4 regions of the Mesorhizobium sp. LNHC229A00 genome follow, and region 1 is predicted to be linked to each of the others. Evidence: predicted binding sites of a transcription regulator. Region 1 holds the regulator's gene; each other region holds the start of a gene.
What was found. The regulator LexA, encoded in region 1, represses DNA repair genes until DNA is damaged. The targets are predictions, from matches to a motif close to TGTTCNNNNTGTGTTCNG.

Region 1 (4,198 bases):
AGATTTGATCAGGGCCGCTTGGAAACGCGGCTGCTCCGCGATCATGGTCAGTCCGCCGGTCTGTGTCAAACATTATATATAATTGTGGTAGTAACCCAGTATCATATATACTTTTAGCCAGACGACGGATTGATCACGATGCGGGATGAGACGAGTTCCACAAAAACGGAAGCCGCCTATCAGCTGTTGCGGCGCGACATCCTGACCACGCGCCTCATGCCCGGCGCCCCGCTCAAACTGAGTGCGCTGCGCGGCACATATGGCGTCGGTTGGACACCGTTGCGCGAAGCCCTGTCGCGGCTCGAGGCCGAACGCTTGGTCACCGCCATCAGCAATCGTGGTTTTGCCGTGGCTCCGGTGTCGCGGGCCGAGCTGGAGGATCTGGCACGCGCCAGGATGGTGGTCGAGATACCCCTGTTCCTCGAATCGATGGAAAAAGGCGGCAGGGAGTGGGAGGATGCCGTAGTCACTGCCCACTACCGGCTCTCGCGTTGCAAGACGGCGGTCGACGATCCCTCCGACACGGCCGTCGACAGATGGGATGAGAACCACGAGGCTTTCCATGCGGCGCTGCTGAGCGCCGCCACATGCGACTGGCTGTTGCGGTTCCGCTCGACAATCTCGGATCAGTTGCGCCGGCATCATCGCTTTCTTGGTCTGGCGCCGACATTGCGGGCCGCGGCCGGCCTCAAGGACGGCTATGAACAGGCAATGGAGGCGTTGTGCGAAGCGATCGCGATCGAACACCATACTGCGATCATGGAAGCGGCACTCGATCGTGACGTCGAACGGGCCAAGGCGTTGATGACGGCGCATATCGGCTACACACTGCACGTCTATGTTCATAGCGAAGACAGCGGCGCGACCAGATACGCCGCCCGCGCCGGCAGCTTGAAGGGGTCGGGATAACTTCAGCGCTTCCGCGACGCCTATTCGCACGCGCTGGCCGGAGTGCGCCGAACGCCCGGGTCCATGGCCGCCCGGAGCTACCAATGGTTGGCATTTTGGTTTCGTTTCGTTCCGCGAATAATGAATCCATGAAATATACGGTACCCCTGGGAAGAAGCCTTCCAGATGGCTGATGCCAGCTCCATCGGCGGATAGGCCACAGGCCATTAACCAAACGATTTCAATGTGCCTGCCGATCGCGGAAAGGACCAGTTGCTGACGCCGTTGGGGGCAAAAAACTTCAGACCCCTTAACAAATTCATTAAACTTTAAACGGTTGCAGAACACAACTGGAACAGATAGTGTTTGTTCTGGGTTTGTTTTTTCGATTCTGGTTCAACCTTTCGTTCAATGTCTTGGGGGCCGCCATGCTGACACGCAAGCAACATGAACTGTTGATGTTCATCCACGAACGGCTCAAGGAAAGCGGGATACCGCCTTCCTTCGACGAGATGAAGGAAGCACTCGATCTTGCCTCCAAGTCGGGGATCCATCGCCTGATCACGGCGCTGGAGGAGCGCGGCTTCATTCGCCGGCTACCCAATCGGGCGCGCGCGCTGGAAGTGCTTCGGCTGCCGGACTCGATCGCGCCGGGCCTCAATGCGGCAAAGAAGTTCTCGCCAAGTGTCATCCAAGGCAGCCTTGGCCAAGGCAGTCTCGGACGCCAGATCAGGCCGGCCGCTGCGCCTTCGCGCCTGCCCGCGGCCGGCAACGACGACGATGCGGTTTCAGCCGTGTCCATCCCGGTCATGGGCCGTATCGCCGCCGGTGTGCCGATCGATGCAATCCAGCATCAGACGCATTCGATCTCGGTGCCGCCGGACATGATCATGGGCGGCGAGCATTATGCGCTGGAGGTCAAGGGCGACTCGATGATCGAGGCTGGTATCTTCGATGGGGACACGGTCATTATCCGCAATGCCGACACGGCAAGCCCGGGCGAAATTATCGTGGCACTGGTCGACGAGGAGGAAGCGACGCTGAAGCGGTTCCGCCGCAAAGGCGCTTCGATCGCGCTTGAGGCTGCCAATCCAGCCTACGAAACACGCATTTTCGGGCCGGACAGGGTCAAGGTACAAGGCAAGCTGGTCGGGTTGATCAGGCGCTACTGAGCCGGCTTTCCATCGGGCTTGTCGGGTTTTTTGTACGGCGGCAGCCCCCTCGCCTCGCGTGAGAATTTTCGCTGTTCGTGCCAGGGTCGGTATGGTCCGTCGACGGCGAATTCGATCCCGGCCCGGGTCGTGGCCGACTGGGGATTGAAGAAGACGGCAGCGCTTCCCTTGCGGGCGAGCTGCCGTTTGGTGACGACGAGAACCAGCGGATTGTGGCAGGTGTCATAGGCGGTCGCGTCGTTCACGATGATCAGGTCAGCGAAAGCGCAGGCTTTCCAGGTGGTCTTGCGGTCCTCGACATAAGCAATGATCGCGCCGGAAGGGTGCCTGGCAAGGCACAGGCCTTCGCGGCAGTAGAAGGGCGATCCCGGCGGCAGGTCGGCGGGACTGGCAACGTCGAATTGCCCGTCTGTCTTGTCGAACATTTCCGGTTTGACGATTGTTTCGGAGATCAGAGCGCGCTTCCAGTTGTCGGTTGCGAATTCGTTCGGACGTTCCCGGTTGACGGCCAGTTCGCCATTGCCGATCGGCAGCGCTACCAGCCGCGCATCTTCCGAGATCAGCACATCGGGCGCGCGCGTGTGCGACACAGTCAACAGGCCGGCGAGCGCGAATGGCAGCGCCGCGAGCCGCAGCCAGGTCGTCGCCATCGTCGCGATAACCAGCGCGACGGTGACCAGCAGCACGGATTGCTGCGAAATCAGCCCGACTCCGTCGACCGGAGAGCGCTCCGATATCCACGCCGACACGGCGATCATCGCCGTCAGGCCCTTGCCCATGAGGTAGAGAGCCGGCCAATCCAGTCCGAATGGCATCAGCAGCGCGCTAGCGACGGCCAGGAACATCACGACCGACACGATCGGCATCACGGCCAGATTGGCGAACAGGCTGAGGGGCGATACCCGCTGGAAATGCCAGATGGCAAACAGTGCCGTGGCGCTGCCGGCGATAATCGACGTCATGGCCAATCCACCTGTCGCCAGCAGGAATTTTCGCGTCAGGAGCCCGGGCAGGATCGCTTTGGCGGCGGTGGCCTGGTCTTTCCCGCACGGTGATCGGCCCAGCCGGCATAAGCGCCAACCAGGGCCGCGGTCGCGGCGAACGACATCTGAAAGCTTGGGCCGACGACCTCGTGCGGCGAGACCAGGATGACGGCGATCGCCGAGATCGCCAGATTGCGCATGGTCAGCGCAGCGCGATCGAAGAAGACGGCAATCAGCATCACCGCCAACATGATGAAGCTGCGTTCGGCCGCAACGACGACACCGGAAATCATGAGATAGGCGGCGATCGAGAACAGTGCGGCGGCGGCGGCGTATTTCTTCACCGGCCGGCGCGCGGAAAAGTCTGGTAACAGTGCGAAGGCACCACGCAGCAGACCCATGATGGTGCCGGCCACAAGCGCCATATGCAGTCCCGAAATAGAGATGATGTGATAGATGCCGGTACGCCGCATCGCTTCATTGATTTCATCGGGTATGCCGGCGCGCACGCCGACGATCAGCGCCGCCGCGATCTCGCCTTCAGCGCCGCCGACGCTGCCCCTGATGTGGTCGGCGATGGCTTCGCGGGCATTTTCAATGCCTGAGAAAAGGCGAGCCGATAGCGGCATCTCACCGTCAGCGGGGGAAACAACCGTCGGATTGCCGAGGAAGAAGCCGCTGCCGCCGATGCCGGCGAAATAACTGTCGAAAGAGAAGTCGTAACTGTCCGGCCGGACCGGGCCGGTCGGCGGCAACAGTTTGGCGTAGCCTGTGATGAGCGAGCCGGCGGTCATTCCCGGCGGTATCTTGCGTGCGGAAAGCCGGACCCTTTCCGGCGCATAGCGCAGTTTCGGCCGCGCGGTCGAAATCACGTCCATGGTCAGCCGGATGCGGCCGCTCTCCATCTCTTCGAGCGAGACCACGCGGCCGGTCAATTGCGTGGAGATTTCCGAACCCAGCATACGGGTTCCGGCTCGCCATGTTTCGACCTTCGCCGCGAGTAAGCCCAGCGCGCACAACAGCACTGCCATGAAACACAGATGGGTTTTCGACCACGAACGCGAGACGAAGGCACAGACCGCCATCAGCACCACGACCGCGACGGGCTTTGCAAAGTCGGGCTCGGACGCCAGCGAGAAATAGGCGATCGCCCCA
Region 2 (4,198 bases), on a different contig from region 1:
CAATGGACCTACACCGGCTCTCGCCACGGCAAGCTTGTCGCCATGCCCTATTGGAGCATTCCCGACAGCGCATTCGACGATCCCGACGAAATGACGGTGTGGGCGCGACGCGCCTATGAGGCTGGGCGGCGGGCGGGGAAGTAGGCTCCCGCCAGCGCGAAGCCACCCCCTCATCCGGCCGCTTCGCGGCCACCTTCTCCCCGCCGGGAGAAGAGGTTTGCGTTGAAGCTGCAAGCTCCTCTCCCCTCGGGAAGAGGTCGGATTGCCCCGAATTGCTCCCGGTAATTCGACCTTGGCAAACCGGACGAGGGGGGACTTTCTTGGCAGACCCTACAGCGCCTTGGCGATCTCAGCCGCCAGCCTTGCATTGTTCTCGACCAGCGCGATGTTGGTCTTCAGGCTGCGGCCGCCGGTGAGTTCGAGGATTTTTCCCAGCAGGAACGGCGTCACGGCCTTGCCGGTGACGTTGAGGGCTTCGGCCGCCTTTTGGGCGGCTTCGATGTAGCCCGCCATTTCTTCAGCGGGGATTTCGTGGGATTCCGGCACGGGATTGGCAATCAGCATGCCGCCGCCCGAGCCCAGAGCGAGGCGTGTCCGGTAGAAATGCGCGATATCTTCCGGTCTGTGCAAGGTCAATGGCGCCCGGAACGGTGACTGCCGCGACCAGAAGGCCGGCATCGTCTCGCAGCCATGGCCGACCACGGGCACGCCGCGGGTCTCCAACACTTCCAGCGTCTTTTCGATGTCGAGGATCGCCTTGGCGCCGGCCGAGACGACGATGACCGGTGTACGCGCCAATTCATCGAGGTCGGCCGAGATGTCGAAGCTCTTTTCCGCCCCCTTGTGCACGCCGCCAATGCCGCCGGTGGCGAACACCTTTATCCCGACCATATCAGCCGCGATCATGGTAGCGGCGACGGTGGTGCCACCGGTGCGGCCTTGCGCGACGGCGAAGCCGAGATCGGCGCGCGACAGCTTCATGGCGTCACCGGTCATCGCCAGCGATTCGCGTTCGCCGTCCGAAAGCCCGATCTTGATGCGGCCGTTGACCACCGCGATGGTTGCCGGCACCGCGCCGCCGTCAGCGATGATCTTTTCGACATTGGCCGCCATGGCGCCATTGTCGGGATAGGGCATGCCATGGGTGATGATGGTACTTTCGAGCGCCACCACCGGGCGCCCGGCGGCCAGGGCCTGCGCCACCGGTGCGTGGATATCGATGAAGGGGCGAGCGGTCTCTGGCGTCATTCTCTGATCTCCAATCCGGAGTGCGGCGCATCCATCAGGAAAGCGTGGCTTCGATGCGCGTTATGAATTTGCCGGTCTCATGCCACTTCCCTGGCATCCGGCACAAGGGCCAGCGCTTCCGCGAAGCTCGCCGCGGTGAATTCGGGCACTGCATTGGCGCTTTCGATGGCCAGCGTTGCCGCGGCGACGCCCTCGCGCACGGCCTGGCGCAGTGGCAGGCCGCGCAGCAGTGCTGCGACCGTCGCACCTGCCAGCGCGTCGCCGGCGCCGGTGACATCGGCGACTTTTCTGGGGACAGGCGGCAGGATCGAAAAGGCGCCTGCCTCGTCGAAACCCAGCACAGGGCCGTTACCGGCCGTGACCACGCCGCGGGCAAGGCCGCTGCACCGCAACCCATCGACCATTTCCCGCTCGGCGGCCCCTGCATTGACGCCAGCCAGCACGACGGCCTCTCGCCGGTTCATGAAAAGCTGGGCCAGCCCGCCGAGAACCGGTATCAGCCGCGTTACCTTCGCCGGCGAAATCGCGATGGCGAAAACCGGTTTGCCGGCGGCGAGCGACAGCAGCCGCTCCAGGGCGGCCGACGGCAAATTGGCGTCGCACAGGATGGCATCGGCGGCGGCCACCTCCTGGCGTATCTTGGAACGCCTGATCTGCTTGGGAAAAGCCAAGTCATACAGCGCCATGTCGGCAAAGCCGACGATCAATTCGCCCTCGCGATCGATCAATGCCGTGTAGCTCGGCGTGGCACGGTCGAGGAACACCGCCGAAAGATCAGCGATGCCTGCCTCGGCGATGGCCCGTGAAACCGTATCGGCCGACGCATCGCCGCCCCGCATCGACAACAGGGAGGCCGACACGCCGCGCCGCACCATGCTGCGCAACGCATTGAAGACGCCCCCGCCGACATCCTCGCGCATCGTGCCGGGATTGGAGGCTGCCGGCACGTAGGGACCGTACACCTGGCCACGCCGGTCGATATGGGCGCCGCCCAAGGCCAGTATCTTCGGGGATTCCACCATGGCGGCGATATGACCTTTGTTGTTGCAGCCGCACAAGCGCTAGAGTGCGCGACAGAGCTTCGCATGCAGGTCGGCGATTCGGCCGGGCGATACGATCGAGCCGTCTGGCCCAATGCGGAGCCCGTTCGTGCCCGGGATTGCGAGACAAAAAAAGAACAAATCGCAATATCGCTTGTTTTTCAGTTGGTTGTCACCCCTTGCCAAATGAGAACAAAAAAGGTACAAAATGGCAGGGATTACGGATTGTCCGGCCTTCATTGACGACCAAGGGGTGATGTATCATGGCTCAGAATTCTTTGCGGCTGGTAGAGGATAAGGCAGTGGACAAATCAAAGGCTCTGGATGCGGCGCTGTCGCAAATCGAGCGGGCTTTCGGCAAGGGCTCGATCATGCGGCTCGGCGCCAACGAGCAGGTCGTCGAGATCGAAACGGTGCCGACCGGCTCGCTCGGTCTCGACATCGCGCTCGGCGTCGGTGGCTTGCCGCGCGGCCGTATCATCGAGATCTATGGGCCGGAAAGCTCCGGTAAGACGACCCTGGCCCTGCACACCGTGGCTGAAGCCCAGAAGAAGGGCGGCATCTGCGCCTTCGTCGATGCCGAACACGCGCTCGATCCGGTCTACGCCCGCAAGCTCGGCGTCGATCTTGAAAACCTGCTGATCTCGCAGCCCGACACCGGCGAGCAGGCGCTGGAGATTTGCGACACGCTGGTGCGTTCCGGCGCCATCGACGTGCTGGTGGTCGATTCGGTGGCGGCGCTGACGCCGCGTGCCGAGATCGAGGGCGAGATGGGCGATTCGCTGCCGGGCCTGCAGGCCCGCCTGATGAGCCAGGCGTTGCGCAAGCTGACCGCCTCGATCTCGCGCTCCAACACCATGGTCATCTTCATCAACCAGATTCGCATGAAGATCGGCGTCATGTTCGGTTCGCCCGAAACCACGACCGGCGGCAACGCACTGAAATTCTACGCTTCGGTTCGCCTCGACATCCGCCGTATCGGCTCGGTCAAGGATCGCGACGAGGTCGTCGGCAACCAGACCCGCGTCAAGGTGGTCAAGAACAAGCTGGCGCCGCCCTTCAAGGTGGTCGAGTTCGACATCATGTATGGCGAGGGCGTCTCCAAGACCGGCGAGCTGGTCGACCTTGGTGTCAAGGCCGGCGTGGTCGAGAAATCGGGCGCCTGGTTCTCCTACAATTCGCAACGTCTCGGCCAGGGCCGCGAGAATGCGAAACTGTTCCTGCGCGACAATCCCGATACCGCGCGCGAGATCGAGCTGGCGCTCAGGCAGAATGCCGGATTGATCGCCGAAAAGTTCCTCGAAAATGGTGGCTCCGAGGGCAATGGGGACGACGGTTTTGAGGACGAAGCCGGCGCGATGTAGGCAACGGCCGGAGTTTGGCCAGAAATCCAGCCTATTACCCGATGCTTAAGTAACAGAGTTCTGTAGTACCGCGTTCCAAACCGCCGGCCATCGCGCTGGCGGTTTTCGTTTGGGCGGCCCCGCAAGTGCCGGTGCAAAGCGCGAATTGGCTTAATTCCGTGTTTCTGGACAGGGTCAAGAGCTACGGCTAAAAGGCCAACTGCATCTTCTAGAAAATACAGAGCCATCTCCCGCCGGTCCGGCCGGCGGCTCTCTTGAAAAGGCAGTATCCATGAGTGGCGTCAACGAGATCCGGTCGACCTTTCTCGACTATTTCCGCAAGGAGGGCCACGAGGTCGTGGCCTCGAGCCCGCTCGTGCCGCGCAACGATCCGACATTGATGTTCACCAATGCCGGCATGGTGCAGTTCAAGAACGTCTTCACCGGTTTGGAGAAGCGACCCTATTCGCGTGCCACCACAGCTCAGAAAAGCGTTCGCGCCGGCGGCAAGCACAACGATCTCGACAATGTCGGCTATACCGCGCGCCACCTGACCTTCTTCGAGAT
Region 3 (4,198 bases), on a different contig from region 1:
TCACCATGAATGACTGGCCGTCATAGGCGCCGTCCGGACGCTGGCCAAGGCCGGGCTTCCAGTTGGTCGCCGGGCGGATCAGGTCGGCCAGCCGCTCCAGAATGTCGATGCGCACGGCGCGGCGGCCGAGATTGCGGTACCCAGCGAGCTTGTAGAAGGCTTTGTCGAAGGCCGGGTCGATGACAACAGAGGTGCGGCCCGAGGCCAGCGAGTGGACGACGTCGCCGAAGCCTGGCTTGTCCTTGCCGTCGTTCTTCAGCGCCCAAAGCAGCGTCACCAGCCCAGCGGGTGCCGGCTTGATCAACGCCGGCACGAACACGTGGTATGCGCCGAAGCGGACGCCAAGCCGGCGCAGCGCCGCGCGGCCTTCCTGGTCCAAGGATTTCATCTCTTCGGCGATGTCACGACGGTTAATGAGGCCGAAATTCTCGACCAGCTGGAAAGCGATGCCACGGCCGATGCCGGAAATCTGCTCGGCGTTTTTCAGATCGACCAGCGGCTTCAACAACGACTCGATCTGGAAATTGACGAAGCGTTCGGCGCGCGCCGCGACCTTGTCGCGCGCCGGGCCCGTCAGCTGTTCGTCAGCCAGCAACACCAGGCGCGGCTTCAGCGCGTCTTCGCCCGAGACCAGCGTGCCTATCGGCGCGCCGATCCAGCGCAGCGTGCCGTCCGAACCGAGCGCGAGATCGCCATTGGCGCAGGCGCCGAAGCGCTCCGCGCGTGCCTCGAACTCGGCGGCAAGCGCCTTTTGCGCGGCAGTGCGCACGGCCTTGGCGTCTTCGCCGCCGGCGGTCTGGTCGGCGGTGAAGCGGAACCCTTGCAACTCGCCGACATGATGGCTTTCGACAAGGACGGTTCCGGTAGGACTGATTTCGGCTTCAGGCATGGTATTTTCTCTAAGGCGCCGCATGAGGACGGAAGTCCTGCGGTCTACGAAGCGTTTCGTCAACCGCTCATGCAGCGCATCCGACAATCTGTCTTCGATTTCGCGCGTCTTTTCCTGCCAGTGTGCCTGATCGGCCAGCCAGCCGGGCCGGTTCGACACGAATGTCCAGGTGCGGATCTGGGCGATGCGGTGCGACAGCGTGTCGATGTCGCCCTCGGTGGTGTCGGCGCGGCGCACCTGTTCGGCCATGTAGTTCTCGTCGACATGGCCCTGCCGGGCGAGGTCCATGTAGATCGAGGCGATGAGGTCGGCATGCTGGGCAGGCGCGATCTTGCGATAGTCGGGCAGGGCGCAGGCTTCCCACAGCAACGCCACGCGCTTTGCATTGGTGGCGAGCGCGCGGATGTCTTCGTCGCGGGAGAGATGTTCGAGCGCTTGCGCATCGACGGCCGGCAGCGCGCGTGTCAGGCCCTCGACCGGCGCGTTGGTTTCGATCGAGCGCTTCAGCGCATCAAGGCTGGCGAAATCGAATTGGGCGGTGCGCCACTGCAGCACCTTCACCGGGTCGAAGTCATGGCCCTCGATCTTCTGGACGAGATCCTCGTCCAGCGGATCGACCTGGCCGGTGACGCCGAACGTGCCGTCGCGAAGATGCCGGCCGGCGCGGCCGGCGATCTGGCCGAGCTCGGCTGCCGTAAGATTGCGGTACTGGTAGCCGTCGAACTTGCGGTTCTGGGCGAAGGCGACATGGTCGAGGTCAAGGTTGAGGCCCATGCCGATCGCGTCGGTGGCAATGAGATAGTCGACATCGCCCGACTGGAACAGCGCCACCTGGGCATTGCGAGTGCGGGGCGACAGGGCCCCGAGAACGACGGCCGCACCACCCTGCTGGCGGCGGATGAGTTCGGCGATGGCATAGACCTCGTCGGCGGAGAAGGCGACGATCGCGGTACGCCTGGGCAAGCGGGTCAGTTTCTTGGAGCCGGCATAGGCCAGATGTGACAGCCGCGGCCGCGTCACTACGGAGATGCCTTTCAGCAGCCGCTGGAGAATGCCGTGCATGGTGGCCGCGCCAAGCAGCAGCGTCTCCTGGCGGCCGCGCAGATGCAGGATGCGGTCGGTGAAGATATGGCCGCGCTCGAGGTCGCCGGCCAGTTGCACCTCGTCGATGGCAACAAAGGCGGCGTCGGTTTCACGCGGCATGGCTTCGACGGTGCAGACCGAATATTTGGCGCCCGGCGGCTGGATCTTCTCCTCGCCGGTGATCAGCGCCACTTTGTTGGCACCGACCTTTTCGCAGACGCGCGTGTAGACCTCGCGGGCCAGCAGCCTCAGCGGCAGGCCGATGACACCGGTTTCGTGCGCGACCATGCGCTCGATGGCGAGATGGGTCTTGCCGGTATTGGTCGGCCCAAGCACGGCGGTCACGTCGCGGCCCGACAGGATCAGCGGCTCGGTGTGTTTCGGCTGGATGTTCATCGGCTCGGAAATAAGGCTTTCTGGCCTCTCGTGGTCGGGAGCGTGCCAGGGTGGCGCGTATGACAGCCGACACATAGGGTTTTCGGGCGCGAAGCGAAAGCAGAATGTTCCGGCAGGGTTCCGCAGACACCCGCCTCACTCCGCAAATCAGCCCTGCTTAACAGTTGGAACGAGTCTGGAACGAATCAGCGACGAATCGGCGACTCCGCCAGATTCAGCTTTTGTTCACGGCTAGATATGGATTTTGGGACCACGAGTCTCACCACATGCTGAATCGCCGAACTGGCCCGTTTTATGCTGGGCGGGTCCTGCCGTTAACTTCCGCCGGGAACAATGAGGGGGAGTCGGTGCGCGCTCGGATAAGCTTATGAAACTGTTAATCTTTCTAAACTCGACGTTAAAGAATAGCAGCTTATCGCGGCCATTAATCTTAACATTGGGCTCAAAGCCGGAACGAATCGGCGACAAAGCAGCGCCGGCCGTATTTTCTGCTTTTGTTCTCTCAATATCTTGTGTTGTGAACAGCTTATCCACCGAGAATCCAAAGGCTTAACCACAGGGTTCGCACAGACGCGCCTACCGGCATTAACCTTTGCGTGCCGAATTGGGGCATTGCGTAACAGCCATTTGGAAACGGACCGATTTCCGGTCCGCTTATCGCAGGTGCTTATGGATCCGCAGCCTTGGACCGCGCGAGCAGACGTCTCAGACGAAGTACTGGCCGCCATTGGCGGTGAGGGTCGAGCCGGTGATGAAGCCGGCATCTTGCGAAGCGAGGAAGACCACGCAGCGCGCGATCTCTTCCGGCTCGCCAAGACGGCCGACCGGGATTTGCGGGATGATGCGCTCGTTGAGCACCTTTTCGTCGATCGCCTTGACCATCTCGGTGGCGATGTAGCCAGGGCAGATGACGTTGACGGTGATGCCCGCGCGGGCGCCTTCCTGGGCGAGCGCCTTCGAGAAGCCGATGTCGCCGGCCTTGGCGGCGGAGTAATTGACCTGACCGGCCTGGCCCTTCTGGCCGTTGATCGAGGAGATGGTGATGACGCGGCCGAACTTGCGGTCGCGCATGCCGCCCCACAGCGGATGGGTCATGTTGAAGACACCGGACAGATTGGTATCGATCACCTCTTTCCACTGCTCGCGGGTGATCTTGTGGAACATGGCGTCGCGGGTGATGCCGGCATTGTTGACCAGCACCGAGACAGGGCCGAGGTCGGCTTCGACTTGTTTGATACCGGCCGCGCAAGCGTCATAGTCGGCGACCGACCATTTGTAGACCGGAATGCCGGTCTGCGCCTTGAACTTCGCCGCCGCCTCGTCGTTGCCGGCGTAGTTCGCGGCAACCGAATAGCCGGCGTTCTTCAAAGCGATCGAGATCGCCGCGCCGATGCCGCGCGATCCACCCGTGACGATTGCAACCTTGGTCATGCATTTCCCCTTCTTAAATCGCCCTGTTGTCGGGCTTGGCAGGCACTGGACTTACCATAGGCACCACATGTGAAACGGGCGGCTTGCGCCGCCCGTCCAAAGTCTATCAGAAAGCCTCCACGCACATGGCGACGCCCATGCCGCCGCCGATGCATAGGGTGGCCAGCCCCTTCTTGGCGCCGCGTCGGCGCATTTCGAAGACCAGCGTGTTGAAGATGCGGGCGCCCGAGGCGCCGATCGGGTGGCCGATGGCGATGGCGCCGCCATTGACGTTGACGATCGAGGGATCCCAGCCCATGTCCTTGTTGACGGCGCAGGCCTGTGCGGCGAACGCCTCATTGGCCTCGACGAGGTCGAGATCCCCTGCCGACCAACCGGCTCGTTCCAAGGCCTTGCGTG
Region 4 (4,198 bases), on a different contig from region 1:
TGCAACGCGCGCCGTGCGGTGTCGCAGCCGGCCGCTCAGCGAAAGCGCGAACGCCACCAGCGCGGCAAGGGCGATCGAGACGGACAAGGGACTGACAGTCTCGGCGAGCGGCAACAGCGCGACAAGCAAGGCGGCCGACTTGAGCCATACCTTGCCGTCGCTGAAGGCGGCGGGATGCACGGCAACCACAGCGGCGGCAATCAGGATGGCGAACAGCAGAACCGTGATCCCGGCGGGCTGGCCGTAGAACAGGAAATCGGCGAGCGCGACCAGCAGCACGGCGACGCCCAAGCGGCTGCAATAGCTTGGCGCGGCGCGGAAGAAGGAGGTCACGGCCTGATTTTCCTGATGGCGTCCCATCGCCATGGCGGCGGACTCTTGCGGACAAACCGGGGAATTGCAGCGGGGTTGGCGCGTTGCGGGTCGACCAGCCACCAGCCTTCGCTGCGCAGCCGGTAAGGTAGACGGGGTTTTGCTCGCTTGTGCATGCCGACTGTCTCGCAGGCATGCAGGAAAGCGATGCGGCGGATCGGAGGAGGTTTTCCGCAGGCGCGTGCAGTTTTCGTGCAGGGCTATCGGCTTGCCTCGCCCGACCACACACGGCATAGATCTGGCATGACTGAAACCTACCGCCCGCGCCGCTCCGTGCTCTATGTCCCGGCCTCCAACGACAAGGCGCTGGCCAAGATCGCGCAGCTTGCCTGCGACGCGGTCATCATCGACCTCGAGGACGCCGTCGCCCCCGCCGACAAGATCGCCGCGCGCGAAAAACTGACCGGCATTTTCGCCAACCGCCCTGATGCCAATGGCCGGCGCTGCGAGATGGTGGTGCGCGTCAATGCGCTGTCCAGCGAATGGGGCACTGACGATCTTGCGGCCGTGGCCAAGGCGGAGCCGGACGGCATCCTGCTGCCAAAGGTCGACACGCCGCGTGACGTGCTCGAAGTTGGCGATGTGCTGGACGATAATTTTGCCCCGGACAGCGTGAAACTATGGGCGATGATCGAGACACCCAAGGCCATGCTCAACATCGGCGCCATTGCCGAACTCGGCCGCGACCCCGCCTCGCGCCTGGATTGTTTCATCGCCGGAACAAATGACCTGATCAAGGATACCGGCGTGCTGGCGACGCCGGATCGCGCCTATCTTCTGCCATGGCTGATGCAGATGCTGCTGGCGGCACGCGCCGGCGGGATCGACATGCTCGATGGCGTGTTCAACGATTTTCGCGACCCGGACGCGTTCGCGCGTGAGTGCACGCAGGCCGCCGCCATGGGCTTTGACGGCAAGACGCTGATCCATCCATCGCAGATTGAGGCCGCCAACCGTGCCTTCGCCCCGTCGGCGCAGGCGCTGGCCGAGGCGCGCGCGGTGAAGGATGCCTTCGCGCTTGCTCAAAACAGCGGCAAGGGCGTCATCGCGCTGAATGGCAGGATGGTCGAGCGGTTGCACTTGGCGCAGGCCGAAAAACTTCTGGCGAAAGCGGCCGCCATCGGCGCATGATATTCGCCGATTTGGGATACACGACAGGAATTGGACGATGAAACTCTACCGCTTTCTCACCGCCCCGGACGACGCCAGCTTCTGCCATAAGGTGACGGCGGCGCTGAACAAGGGCTGGCACCTGTTCGGCTCGCCGACCTACGCCTACGACAAGAAGACCAAGACCATGCGCTGCGGCCAGGCCGTGGTGAAGGATGTCGATGGCCAGGAATACGGACCGGATACGAAGCTCAGCGACTGGTAGGGGAAAACGCCGAGAGCTACTCCGCCGCCTCTTCGATCTTCTCCATATCATCGTCCGACAGGCCGAAATGGTGGCCGATCTCGTGGATCAGCACGTGGGTGACGATGTCGCCCAGCGTTTCCTCGTTTTCGGCCCAGTAGTCGAGCATGGCGCGGCGGTAGAGCGTGATGCGGTTCGGGCCTTCGCCTGTTTGTGGGTTCCAGCGTTCGGCGATGCCGCGCCCCTCGAACAGGCCGAGCAGGTCGAACGGCGTTTCCAGCGACAGGTCGTCCATGATCTCGTCGGTCGGGAACTCAGCGATCTGGATGACGATCTCGCCGGTCAGCTTGCGAAAATCCTCCGGCAGGTGGGCATAGGCCTCCAGGGCCAGGAACTCCAATTCCTCCATCGAGGGCGCAAGTTCACCATGCCAGGTGCGGGTCTTGTAGATGCGGGCCATGCTTTGTCCTTTGATCCCGGATATAGGCGTTCGCGCTGGTCGAGGCAAATGACGCCTGTACGCCGGTGTCGCGCAGGAAGAGGAATAAATTCCTTGATGACTCTGCTTGACTCTTCCGATCCCCTCTGGAATCTATAGGAACATAACAGGAACAATTGTGAGTGAAAGCTGACCGTCATGGCGATGACCGCCGTGGCGCGGGAGACTGTTTTTGCCCTGCGCCGCCAGATCGCGAAGATCGAGGGAACACTGCCCGAGCGCCTGCAGGCACCGGCTGGCGCGCCCCTTGATGCTGACGCCGGCAGCGATCTGACGATCGTCCGGCGCGGCCTTGCCGCGGCCTTGCCGGATGCTTTCCTGCCCATTGGCATCGAGCGGCTCGATGCCGCGCTCAGCGGCGGCCTGCCGAAAGCCGCCCTGACCGAAATCCATGGCCTGGAAACCCGCGATGCAGGAGCCGTCGCCGGTTTCGCCCTGTCGATCGTCAGCCTGATCCTCAACCAGGCGCAGGGGCTGCCCATCCTGTGGATCGGGACATCGGAAATTTTCCACGAGGCCGGCTTTCCCTATGCCAGGGGGCTGCATGCCTCGTTCGGCATCGAGCCCGGGCAATTGCTGTTTTCCGAGGCGCCCCGGCTTGTCGATGCGCTGTGGATCGCCGAGGAGGCGGCCCGGATGACCGCGCTTGCCGCCGTCATCCTAGAGATCCGCGGCAATCCGCAGCGGCTGGACCTGACCGCGACACGCCGCCTGCATGCGCGGGCGCAAGGTGCCGGCCGGCCGGTGTTCCTGCTGCGGCAAGCGGCCGAGCCCGAACCGACGGCGGCGCCTGTTCGTCTGATTGTCGCGTCGGCGCCGGCCGTGCCGCGCGAAACAGTCGCCGGGCCGCTCGCCGGCTCGATCGGCCACCCGGCCTTCACCATCAGCATCGGCAAGAGCCGCACGGCCCTGCCTGGACAATTCACACTGGAGTGGAACCCCGATGAACGCAAATTCGATGAAAGAAGGGGCGAGGAAAGGCGCAGGGCGAGCAACGAATGGGCAGAGAATCCTGTCCCTATGGTTTCCCTATCTCGCGACAGAAAGGATCCTGCGGCAGCGTCTGGGGAAATCCTGGCGTTCCCGGCCGTCGGATCATCCGCAGCTATCTCACCCACCGCTCGTGATCAGCCATCGCCAGGGCAACGCGCAGCGCATCTCGGCCCTCGACGCGCGGGCTGAGGCGCTGCACCTGAAGCGCGACATGGGGATTGCCGATGCGCGCGCCATGCATCCGTCGATCGACATCGTCGAAGCCGATCCGGAGGCCGACCGGCGCCTGCTCGAGGGCCTCGCCGACTGGTGCGACCGCTACACGCCGCTGGTGGCGCTGGACGGCATCGACGGCCTGTTCCTCGACGTCACCGGCTGCACCCATCTGTTCGGCGGCGAACGCGCCATGCTGGACGAAATCCTGTCGCGCTTCTTCCAGCAGGGTTTCGACGTCCGCGGCGGGCTTGCCGGCACGCCCGGAGCGGCCTGGGCGGCGGCCCGGTTTTGCGGCGACCGCATCGTTCCATCAGGCGAGGAGGAAGCCTTGCTTGCCCCCTTGCCGCTGGCCGCCGTTCGCATAGCGCCGGAAACCCGTACTAGCCTGGAAAGTGTGGGGCTGCGCACGGCGGGCGCCGTCATGGCGGCGCCGCGCGCGCCGCTCGCCCGCCGGTTCGGCGCCCTGCTGCTCCAGCGCCTCGACCAGGCGCTTGGCCGTCTCGACGAGGCGATCTCACCGCGTCTTCCCGTCGCGCCGCTTTCGGTCGAACGTCATCTCGCCGAGCCCGTCACGCTGACGGAGGAAATAGAACGGCTGGTGGGCATGCTGGCGACGACCTTGAAGACCGACCTCGAACGCCGCGGCGAAGGCGCAAGGAGCCTGGCACTGCTGCTTTTTCGCGTCGACGGCGCCGTCAGCCGCATCGCGCTCGGCACCTCGCGGCCGATGCGCGAACCCTTGCTGGTCCGGAAATTGTTCCATG

Region 2: the regulator LexA is predicted to act here: its motif matches at 2,477-2,494, upstream of recA (recombinase RecA).
Region 3: the regulator LexA is predicted to act here: its motif matches at 2,534-2,551, upstream of X742_RS147080 (helicase-related protein).
Region 4: the regulator LexA is predicted to act here: its motif matches at 2,323-2,340, upstream of X742_RS144625 (metallopeptidase family protein).

The regions. Positions count from the first base shown of each region.
Region 1 is NZ_AYWQ01000012.1:200,241-204,438, forward strand. Features, by position in the region: gene X742_RS147740 (GntR family transcriptional regulator) at 139-909, shown strand; gene lexA (transcriptional repressor LexA) at 1,317-2,060, shown strand; partial or broken gene X742_RS01000000170410 (ComEC/Rec2 family competence protein) at 2,054-4,198, opposite strand, start outside.
Region 2 is NZ_AYWQ01000009.1:145,514-149,711, reverse strand. Features, by position in the region: gene X742_RS150825 (TfoX/Sxy family protein) at 1-144, shown strand, start outside; gene X742_RS150830 (pseudouridine-5'-phosphate glycosidase) at 331-1,248, opposite strand; gene X742_RS150835 (carbohydrate kinase family protein) at 1,326-2,270, opposite strand; gene recA (recombinase RecA) at 2,552-3,652, shown strand; gene alaS (alanine--tRNA ligase) at 3,924-4,198, shown strand, end outside.
Region 3 is NZ_AYWQ01000013.1:15,664-19,861, forward strand. Features, by position in the region: gene X742_RS147080 (helicase-related protein) at 1-2,368, opposite strand, end outside; gene X742_RS1000000174150 (hypothetical protein) at 2,600-2,902, opposite strand; gene phbB (acetoacetyl-CoA reductase) at 3,074-3,799, opposite strand; gene X742_RS147070 (acetyl-CoA C-acetyltransferase) at 3,906-4,198, opposite strand, start outside.
Region 4 is NZ_AYWQ01000018.1:60,416-64,613, forward strand. Features, by position in the region: gene X742_RS144640 (DUF4173 domain-containing protein) at 1-333, opposite strand, end outside; gene X742_RS144635 (CoA ester lyase) at 616-1,503, shown strand; gene X742_RS144630 (DUF1737 domain-containing protein) at 1,541-1,747, shown strand; gene X742_RS144625 (metallopeptidase family protein) at 1,764-2,186, opposite strand; gene X742_RS1000000175980 (RecA protein) at 2,364-3,407, shown strand; gene X742_RS144615 (DUF6504 family protein) at 3,349-4,198, shown strand, end outside.